Regions from separate parts of the Kurthia sp. ISK08 genome, predicted to be linked through region 1. Evidence: riboswitches for the same ligand, from Rfam matches in the RefSeq annotation. Region 1 holds a riboswitch; the other holds the start of a gene.
What was found. A riboswitch is a leader RNA that binds a small molecule or an ion and turns the genes downstream of it on or off. The one in region 1 is predicted to bind thiamine pyrophosphate.

Region 1 (5,612 bases):
TGAGGATGCCCTGCTAATACATTTTCAATTTCAGCTGGATAAATATTTTCTCCACCTGAGATAATTAAATCTGAACGACGATCGGCTACATAAAGATAACCTTCATCATCAAAATAGCCAATATCTCCTGTGTGTAAAAAACCATCTACCTGTGTTTTAATATGGGCATGTTGTCCAACATAACCTGGTGTAACACTATCCCCTCTTACACAAATCTCACCATGGTCAAATGGTCTTTCTGCTCCTGCAATACAAATCTCATTAAACATCAGTGGTTTTCCAACAGAACCCACTTTACGAAGCGCGTCTTTACTGGATAGTGTCGCTACTTGGCTTGCTGTTTCCGTCATTCCGTATGTTTGTGCTACACGTAGATCAATGGCTTCTGCACGTGTTAAATAGCTTTTGGGAACAGGACCACCGCCTACTAATAGTAATTGGAACTTTGGCGATACACGCTGTCCTTGCTCTTCAATATAAGACACTAACTTCTCTAACATAACTGCGACAGCTGACATACGAGTCGCAGTACCTTCAATTAATTGTAATGCCACTTCTTCAACTGTATATTTCTCATACAAATCTAGTCGAACACCATGTAAAATACATTTGCACAGCATAGAGAACCCGCTAATATGAAAAATAGGGACTGTACAAATCCATCCTTCATCTTCTACTAAACCTGTATTATAAAGTGCTGAGGTCGCACTCGCCATATGATTACCAATCGTTTGACGAACACCTTTTGGCTGACTAGTTGTACCTGATGTGTACATGATAGTCATTGTTTCATCTCGTGACCAATGTTTAATTACCTCTGCCTTTTCTTGTGAGGTCATTAAATCAGAAAATAGAATTTGCAATTTATGCGTAGAAGGTAATTGTTCTACTAAATCGTCATCCACAAGTAATGCATCTACTTGTGCATCTTGAATTTGATAAGCAAGTTCTGCTTCTGTTAATCGTAAGTTTAATAACACCATCTCGATACGCAATTGCATACATGCAAAAATCGTACGAATAAGATGCGGTGTTGACCGCCCAAAAATGGCAACGCGTTGTCCTTCATGTAAACCGGCAGCTTTTATAGCACCAGCATAATATTTCGATTGTTCGGATAGCTGTTCATACGTCCATTTCTCATCTTGAAAAGTTAATGCTACACGATGAGGTGTTAATGACGTGCGTTGCTCAATCCAGTTTGGTATCATTTTTTTCATCCCTAACTCTATTGTTTTCATCCTTTCTTATTCTAATACGAAACATGTGAAATACAAAACGGAAACCCCTCAAATCGAAAGGTTTCCGTTCGTATATTATTTTGTTTTATTTAATTCAACTGCGATTTGAGCACCGATATGCGCATTGTGTTTTACTAATGCAATGTTAGCTACTAGGCTCTTACCTTCTGTTAACTCTTTTACTTTACCTAATAAGAATGGCGTAACTGATTTACCTTGAATATTATTTTCTTCTGCTTCTTTTAATGCTTCATGAATAATATTTGTAATGAAGTCATGGTCTAATGCATCTGCTTCTGGGATTGGGTTAGCGATTACTGCGCCACCAGCCATATTTAAATTCCATTTTGTACGTAAAGTTGCTGCAACTTCTGCAGGTGTATCTTGACGGAAGTTTACATCAAATCCTGATTTACGTGTGAAGAATGCTGGTAATTCGTCTGTACCATATCCAATAACAGGCACACCTTTTGTTTCTAAGAATTCAAGTGTTAAACCAATATCTAAAATTGATTTTGCACCTGCACATACAACACCTACTTTAGAAGTTGCTAATTCTTCTAAGTCAGCTGAAATATCCATTGTTGTTTCTGCGCCGCGGTGAACGCCACCAATACCACCTGTTACGAATAACTCGATTCCTGCTAATTCAGCTGCAATCATTGTCGCTGCTACTGTTGTCGCACCGATTTTTTTCGTTGCGATTAAGTATGGAATATCACGACGAGAAGCTTTTGCTACATTATCCGCATTACCGAACATTTCTAATTCTTCATCTGATAAACCAATTTTGATTTTGCCATCGATGATTGCGATTGTTGCTGGAACTGCGCCATGTTCACGAATGATTTGTTCTACTTCACGTGCTGTTTGTACATTTTGTGGGTATGGCATACCGTGTGAGATAATTGTTGATTCTAATGCAACGATAGCTTTACCAGCGTCCATTCCTTCTTGTACTTCTTTTGATAATTCGATGTATTGTTTCATAATTAATCCTCCAGTTCTTGTTCTAACGATTGTTTTGTTAATTCAGGACGTACAGTAAACTTAGATTCAAGCGTATTTTTCGCATTGATTAATCCTGCTTGAATCGTCTGTTCAAATGTGTACTTCTCTAACCAAGCATGTACAACTGCTGAGACGAATGCATCTCCTGCGCCTGTAACATCCTCAATTTGATTTGCTGCTCGTGCTTCAAAATGTGTTGGCATCAAGTTCTTGTTTGCAGCATAAACTCCCTTTGCGCCAGCTGTAATTACGACATTTTCTACGCCCATCTGAGCGATCTCTTGAATTGCTTGTAAATAATCTGCTTCTGATGTAATCGTACGATTTGTTAATGTTTCGGCTTCATCTGTATTACAGATGAACCATGTAACGCCTTCTAATGTTGTTGGCATACGGTTCATCTTTGGAGAAGATACCGGCACAATAATAAGAGGTACTTCTCTCGTTACTGCAAATTGTTGAATATAATCAACTGTTTCTTTCGGACAATTCAAATCAACTATAATTGCCGGAGCAGTCGATAAAACATGTTCATGCTTCATTAGAATTTGTGGTGTTAATGCATCATAGACGTCCATATTCGCTGTTGCCATAACCAATTCGCCTTGTTCATCCATAATGGCTGTGTAAGAACCTGTTGAACATTGTTCCAACTGCTCGACTTCTTCTAAATGAATGAAAGCATTCGAAGCTGCAACAATTGCTTGCCAATCAGAATCTTTTCCAGCAGTCGTCAGTAAACTCACTTGATGTCCAAGTCTTCCCAAGTTTTCAGCAATATTTCGCGCTACGCCACCTACACTTTCTGTAGATGTTACAGGATTTGATGTCCCCATCTGAACCTGTCCCTTCAAATGAAGTTTTCGGTCCATATTGGCTCCACCAATACATATAATTTTATTTTCTTTTGGCAATACGTACGCTCTCCCTATAATCTTACCCTTTTTCACTAACCCCGATATTAAGTTAGCTAGAGCCGGTCTCGACATTTCTAATTTTTCAGCCATCTCTTGTTGCTGCATAAACGGGTTTTCCTTAATGAGTTGAATCAGTGCTTGTTCTCTCTCCGTCAATGTCATCACCCTAAGTTTTATTTGTTTACATCATAAACAAAATTAAGTCTAGTGTCAAATGTTTATAAAAACAAACTTTTGTTTAATATCAATATAAATAATAAACAAATTTGACAATATAAACCTTATAAGTTAGTATTCAATGTAACTTAATAGGTCTACACTAGGGGTGTTATTTAACTGAGATGAGTCCTACTCAAACCCTTTGAACCTGAACTAGTTAATACTAGCGTAGGAAAGTGTCAATTCTATACATACTGAAAAAAGTCTGTACTTTTTTGTTATGCAATGATTTGTTATACACAACTTTCCTACGAAGGTTGTGTATTTTTTATTTAAGTTGAAATAAATAAGAGGAGTTGTTTTGAATGAAAAAAACAGTAGTAGTTACAGGTGGGAGTAGAGGGTTAGGTGCAGTTATTGTCAAAACACTTGCACAACAAGATTTTCAAGTTGTCATTAATTATTATCAAAGTAAAGAAGCTGCTGAAAAATTAGTAGCTGAAATTGGTGAAGACAAAGCCATTGCTATTCAAGCTGATGTAACGAATCGAAAAGAAGTCGATCAATTAATGAACATGGCAACAGAACACTTTGGTCAAATAGACGCTGTTGTAAATAATGCATTAATCGACTTTAAATTCGATCCGATTAAACAAAAATCTTTCAAAGACCTTTCTTGGGATGATTATCAAAAACAGCTGGATGGTACGTTAAAAGCGGCATTCAATACAAGCCAGAGTGTGATTCCACAGTTTATTGAAAGAAAAAACGGTAGCATTATTAGCATTGGTACTAATTTATTTCAAAATCCTGTCGTACCCTACCATGAATACACAACTGCTAAAGCAGCTTTGATTGGTTTCACACGTAATCTCGCTTCAGAATTAGGCGTCTATGGCATCCGAGCAAATGTTGTTTCAGGAGGTCTTTTAAAAACAACAGATGCCAGTGCTGTTACAACACCTGAAGTATTCGATTTAATCTCTCAATCTACACCTTTAAGAAAAGTAACCACGCCACAAGATGTTGCCAATATGGTAGCTTATCTATGTTCCGAAAAAGCACATGGAATTACAGGACAAAACTTTACAGTAGATGGTGGTTTAACAATGAACTAATCCCTATCCAAATAAATCGAGGTGTAAATCATGTTAAAAACTACAGAAAAACAGTTACATATAGGTGTTTTACTATATGGTTGTGGTCATCATCAAGCAGCTTGGCTAATGGACAATTCACGCATTGAGGATATTGGAAGTATCTCTTATTATCAAGAATTAGCTCAACTAGCGGAAAAAGGATTGTTAGACGCTGTATTTTTTGCAGATCATCATGCTTTTCCAGCAAATGATGCACAAGTCATGCCTGCATTTTGGTTTGATCCGCTAATTAATTTAACAGCTATTTCTCAAGTAACGCATCATATTGGTTTAGTTGCCACTATTTCAAGTACGTTCTCTAATCCCTATACAGTTTCTAGACAACTATTAAGTTTGGACCATCTCACCGAGGGGCGCGTAGGTTGGAATCTCGTTACATCAATGAGTGATAATGAAGCTCGTAATCACAGTATGGAAGCATTACCTCCCCATAATCAACGCTATGAAAAAGCTGAAGAATTTTCGATACTTATGGATCAACTATTTTTATCTTGGGATGCTTGTGATTTTGTCTATAATCGTGAAGAAAATAAAATTATCAATGCTTCAAATATTCACTCTTTTAATCACAGTGGTCATTATTTTCAAGTTGCAGGTCCTTCTACTGTACCAAAAAGTCCACAAGGTGCACCGGTCAAAATGCAAGCAGGTGCTTCAAAACAGGGCGTTGCTTTAGCTGCTAATCATGCTGAAGTAGTCTATTCAGTCTCTTGGAACCTCAAGCAAGCTAAAAATTTTCGACATAAATTAAATGACGCAATTGAAAAATCATCTAAACCTAAGAAACATATTAAAATTTTACCTGGATTAGTAACATATGTAGGTCATACACATGAAGAAGCTTTAGCTAAAAAGGAAGCATTGGACCAAGCTCTCCCAATTGAAGTTGCTTTAAAACAATTAAGCTCATTTATTCAGCAAGACTGCTTAAATTGGAATATTGATGAAAAGATCCCTCCATTACCTTCTGTAGAAGCATTCAATGGACCTGTGGGACGCTATGAAACGATTCTAGAAATCATTCGTGATACCGATCCAACAGTGAAAGAATTACTCGGTTACTTAAATGCTGGCGGTGGACATTGTACATTGATTGGTACACCAAAGGAAATTGTAGACCAAAT
Region 2 (5,612 bases), on a different contig from region 1:
CGAGGGGAAAATAAAAAATATGCAATTCGTGGATTAGGGTTGGGATTACCACTTAGTAAAATGATGGCTCAGTCGATGCAAGGTGACTTACGTTTAGTGCATAGCGATGAACAAGGTACGTGTTTTGTGATTGAACTGAAAAGAAATGAAGCATGACGTCTCGTTGACACATTCCTTCTTTATAGTGAAGATAGTTCAAAAATAAGGAGTGTCAAATAGATGAAAAAGAGAATGATCTGGGCAATCGCTATCATCTTTGTTTTAGTTGTTGGAAGTGGTGTATATTATGCAACAGCCAAAACAGGATATGTCGCAAAAGTAGGCGATACGAAAATTACACAACAGCAACTGAATAATGTTTTAAATAAACAATATGGTAGTGCAGCGCTTGAAACATTAATTCAAGATCAAGTAATTACACTTGAAGCAGAAAAACAAAAAGTAACAGCAAGTGATGCAGAAGTAGATGCACAATATAAAAAAGTCGAAACACAATATGGCGGAGCAGATGCACTTGAATCAGCACTTGAATCAAATAACATGTCTAAATCTGATTTTAAAGCGAATTTAAAAACGTATGTACTCGCATCTAAAATGATTGAGAAGGATTTAGATACATCTGACGAAACATTAAAAGCTTATCTAAAAGAAAATCAATCTACATTCGATACAGCAGCGCAAGTGAAGGCAAGTCACATTCTTGTAGAGAAAAAAGCAACTGCGACAAAAATCAAAAAAGAGTTAGATGCAGGTGGTGACTTTGCAAAATTGGCGAAGAAATATTCAACTGATACTGCCACGAAAAGTAAAGGTGGCGACTTAGGCTACTTTACGAAATCAGAAATGGTGGAAGAATTTGCGACACAAGCTTTCAGCATGAAAAAAGGTGATATTAGTGACCCAATCAAAACAGATTATGGTTACCATATTATCAAAGTAACAGGTACAGTCGATGCAAAAACAGCGAAGTATGAAGAGGTCAAAGACAAAGTAAAAGAAGCGTATATTGAAGCGCAAATTAGCGCACAATATTCAAGTTGGTTAACAGAGAAAATGGCAGACTACGACATTACAAATACACTCAGTAAATAACAAAAGAAGCAGTATGAGAATTATCTCAGCTGCTTCTTTTTCTTACATAGTTGTACTTTTTTGGTTTAATACTTGAATGCCGCGAACGATATTCCAAATGACAATCGCCAATGAGAATAAAGCCATGAAAATGATGAAAATAATGACACCTATACCAAGTGCAGCACCTGTTGAATCACTCATTTCAGCTGATGCAAAGATACCCATTGTTGCTAAAATAATAAAGAAAATAACTGCAGGAACATAAAGTAACAAGTGAGAAATAAGTGCATGTGTTGCGTGTTTTTTTACATCACGATCTTTTACAACGAGCATAACAATCAGCGGTAAAATAAAGCCTGCAAAGAAAATACTGAAGTAACAAAGTGATGATAAAATACGATTATTCTGTTCCATGATAACCCTCCCTTTTGTTCATAATAACTTATATACGTATAAAAATGGAAATCGTTTCATGCTATTGCTATATTTCGTTAAATTCAGTAGAATGAGAGTGTTCAAAAATAATGATGTAAACCACAAGGGGTGCATACGTGCTGAGAGAGAGTTTCGACTCCAACCCTTCGAACCTGTAAGTTAACACTTGCGTAGGAATGTGGATAGAAACCGACATATAACGATGTCAGGCTCTGTCCTGATGTCGTTTTTTTTATCTAGATTACCACAGGAATTGTGTAAGACATCAAATCAATGGAGGTTCATAAAGATGAACAAACAAAGATTATTAATGATGATTGAGGTGGCCATTTTTGCGGCGATTGGTTTTATTTTAGACAAACTATCGTTTTCGATTTGGGCACAGGGTGGTTCCATTAGTTTAGTTATGGTACCAATCGTATTGATGGCGATGCGTTGGGGAACATTACCAGGGCTTGCGACAGGTCTTATTGTAGGGGTACTACAAGTTTTAACAGGTGCAAGTATTTTAACCCCATTACAAGGATTTTTAGATTACTTCTTTGCGTTCACAATTGTCGGGATTGCTGGAGTTTTCCGTCCGATGGTTATTCGTGCTTCAAAACAGAAAAAAGATGGCGCAATGCTTGGCTGGATTTTAGTGGGTACAGCAATTGGTGGAATCCTACGACTGATTTCACATACAGTAGCAGGCGCAGTATTCTTCGCAAGTTATGCGGGCGACCAAAACCCATGGATTTATTCTGTTGTTTATAATAGCTCGTATATGATTCCAGCTATTATTTTAACAGCTGTCGTGATTTATCTATTGTTTAGAGCAGCACCTAAGTTATTCGTTCAAAAGACGTATTAAGAATAAAAACGTAGCGACTAAGAAATCGTTACGTTTTTTATTATATATATATCCACCTAAATAAAAACTTTTACTGAATGTATGAAAGAATGCATAGACTTTTTATATGTATCTACAAAAATTATGATATAGTTAAGAGTAGAATTTTATATAGAAGGGACCGTTATACATGATTGCAACAACTCAACAAGAAATCGATGCGTTATTAAAAGCGGGTCGTGCCATGGCAGAAATTCGCGAGGCAATGAAAGCTGCGACAAAACCAGGCGTTACAACAAAAGAGCTAGATGAATTAGCTGGTAAACTATTTGAAGAAAAAGGTGCAGTATCTGGACCAAAAGCAGAATATGACTTCCCAGGTTTCACATGTATTAGTGTAAACGAGGTCGTAGCACATGGCATTCCAAACGATACACCTCTAAAAGAAGGCGATATGATTAATATTGATGTATCGGGTCATGTGGATGGTTTTTATGCAGATACAGGTATTTCATTTATCGTAGGTGATGCTGAAAAGCCAGAATTACAAAAATTATGTGATGTAGCACAGTCAGCTTTTGATCGTGCTATGACAAAGGTTAAACCAGGTTCTAAATTGAATCAAATTGGTAAAGCTGTAGAACGTGAAGCGCATGATAATGGTTTAAAAGTAATTATGAACCTAACAGGTCATGGTGTAGGACACTCATTACATGAAGAACCACAATATGTATTGAACTATTATGATGCATGGGACGCTACTTTAATGAAAGAAGGTATGGTTTTCGCAGTAGAACCATTCATCTCACAAGCAGCTGAAAATATTATTGAAGGTACAGATGGTTGGGCGTTTTTAACACCAGATAAATCATTTGTAGCACAACTAGAGCATACAGTAATCGTGACAAAAAATGGCCCGATTTTAACAACAAAAATTGATTAATAAAAAGAGGAGAACGATTTTTTCGTTCTCCTCTTTTCTATAGTGTAAAACATGTTAATAGATTGTTCTTGGCTTTTTACGCATAAATAGAATACCAGCAAGTAATACACCACTTAAAAATAATGCAGCTGTTGTTACTAATAATTCCTCAAAGTTATTTTGTACAGCAATTCCTAAATAGAACCAGATGAATAGAATCGGGAAGTAAGGATCGTAATGATGAAAGCGGATGTGAAGTGCAATGGCTACAAAGACAGTCAATAAGATGACGGCCCATAGCGGTTGACTTAATCCAAAACCATCCCAACGTGCTGCAACAAGTAAGATTGCTAAATTGAACATAATAAGTAATACGAGCCATGCTAAATAAAGTGATATAGGTAGGCGTGTGGTCATCGTATTCTTTTCAGGTAGTAATAAATACATACCTGCAAGTGCAAGTGTACTGAATACGAGTATCATACATGCGATGATGAACTGACTATTTTGCCAGTAATAAATCCAAACGATTGAAAGGACCATACTAATTGTAAATAAAAAACTTTGTACATGTGTAATCGCAAATTGTTTCTTTGCAAACATTTGCCATTGTTTGTAAATCCAATATAATATAGAGAGATAGATGAGTGCCACTACATAAAAGACATAGTCGGATGGATAAGCTAGAATGGTATAGCTATTTGCAACATCCACTGTCGTTTGACCATTGAATGGAAGAATGGCAGCAGATACGCTGACAATCATCATTGCTAAAAAACTGATTGTCATTAACAATAGTCTGCCCAAAAGATCTCCTCCTCATCAAGATTTTTCGTATTTAAAAATACTAACTATCATTATACACGTCTTTCATAGTGCAATCATTTTCAATTTGGTGAACGTTTCATAAAAAAAGGGTATATATAATCAGATTCAGGAAAAGGAGTGTTTACATGACTCAATCTTTAGAAGAATTAAATATGGATAAGAAGTTTAATAGTAAGAAGTCGTATAAAAAAGAATTAAAAAAATTACAGCTAAAAATGTTAACGTTACAACAGACGTTGCATCGTAATAATATCGGTTTAATTATTGCCTTTGAAGGAATGGACGCAGCTGGAAAGGGTGGCGCGATTAAGCGCTTGATTGAACGATTAGATCCGCGTGGTTATGTTGTACATCCAATTTCTGCTCCAAAGCCACACGAATTACGTCACAACTACTTACAACGTTTCTGGCGTAAGCTACCGTTTAGAGGAAGTATCGGTATTTTTGACCGTAGTTGGTATGGTCGTGTATTAGTAGAGCGAATTGAAGGTTTTGCAACGGAAGCTGAATGGACACGTGCTTACCGTGAGATTAATGAGTTCGAGCGTGTACTGACAGATGATCACTATATTATTTTGAAGTTCTGGCTACAAATCACAGAGGAAGAACAATTGAATCGTTTTAATGCACGTGAGAAGGATCCATATAAATCTTGGAAGCTAACAGATGAAGATTGGCGCAATCGTAAAAAATGGCCTCAGTATGTTCAAGCAGCAAATGATATGTTTGCTAAAACAGATCATCCGAATGCACCATGGATTTTAGTTGCAGGTAATGATAAAGAATATGCAAGAATCAAAGTATTAAAAGAAACAATTAAGCATTGTGAATCGAAAATTAAAAGTATGGGAATTGAGATTGATTACCCAGATGAGAAATAGTTTTTTAGTTAAAAGCTGATGAAATTGTGTAGAGAGAGATGATGTGGCATGCTTTACTTAGAGAGCGAACGCTGTATATATCGCGTATTAATTGAAGAAGATGCGGAAGCATTAACAAACCTAGTTGTACAAAATAAGCGATTTTGGTCCATCCATGAGCCACTTCATAGTCCTGAATATTACACGAAGAATTTTCAATTGAAGCGAATTAACGATTCGATGCATCAAATGAATATGCGTCGAGAGTATAGTTTTGGAATCTTCCTTAAAAATACGAAAGAGTTAATCGGTCATATATCGATTTATTCCATTAAGCGCTTGCCTTTTTCGAGTGCGTTCATCGGTTATTCCTTAGATGAGCGCTTTACTCGTAAAGGAATTACAACAGAAGCGGTGGAATGTATTACAAAATTCGGCTTTGAAAATTTGGATTTACATAGAATTGAAGCCTATGTATCGCCAGCAAATGAAGGGTCTTATCGTGTGCTAGAAAAAGTCGGTTATCAACGTGAAGGATTGTTAAAACAATTACTTTATATTAATGGTGTATGGGTAGATCATTATCTATATGCGAAGCTCGCAGAGGAACATTGAAAAGGTAAGACACTTTGGTATAAGTGGAAAAGACAATTTAAAAAGA

Region 2: linked by a shared signal. The riboswitch ahead of thiT (energy-coupled thiamine transporter ThiT) and the one ahead of ACKVQX_RS03685 (3-oxoacyl-ACP reductase) in region 1 are both predicted to bind thiamine pyrophosphate.

What each region holds. Positions count from the first base shown of each region.
Region 1 covers NZ_JBJXHL010000002.1:8,227-13,838, reverse strand. The annotation lists gene ACKVQX_RS03700 (o-succinylbenzoate--CoA ligase) at 1-1,220, opposite strand, end outside; gene ACKVQX_RS03695 (pseudouridine-5'-phosphate glycosidase) at 1,317-2,231, opposite strand; gene ACKVQX_RS03690 (PfkB family carbohydrate kinase) at 2,234-3,331, opposite strand; TPP riboswitch at 3,481-3,580, shown strand; gene ACKVQX_RS03685 (3-oxoacyl-ACP reductase) at 3,694-4,446, shown strand; gene ACKVQX_RS03680 (NtaA/DmoA family FMN-dependent monooxygenase) at 4,477-5,612, shown strand, end outside.
Region 2 covers NZ_JBJXHL010000008.1:74,755-80,366, forward strand. The annotation lists gene ACKVQX_RS13445 (HAMP domain-containing sensor histidine kinase) at 1-156, shown strand, start outside; gene ACKVQX_RS13450 (peptidylprolyl isomerase) at 220-1,092, shown strand; gene ACKVQX_RS13455 (DUF4870 domain-containing protein) at 1,135-1,488, opposite strand; TPP riboswitch at 1,604-1,703, shown strand; gene thiT (energy-coupled thiamine transporter ThiT) at 1,799-2,362, shown strand; gene map (type I methionyl aminopeptidase) at 2,532-3,284, shown strand; gene ACKVQX_RS13470 (tryptophan-rich sensory protein) at 3,339-4,070, opposite strand; gene ACKVQX_RS13475 (polyphosphate kinase 2 family protein) at 4,217-4,972, shown strand; gene ACKVQX_RS13480 (GNAT family N-acetyltransferase) at 5,021-5,566, shown strand.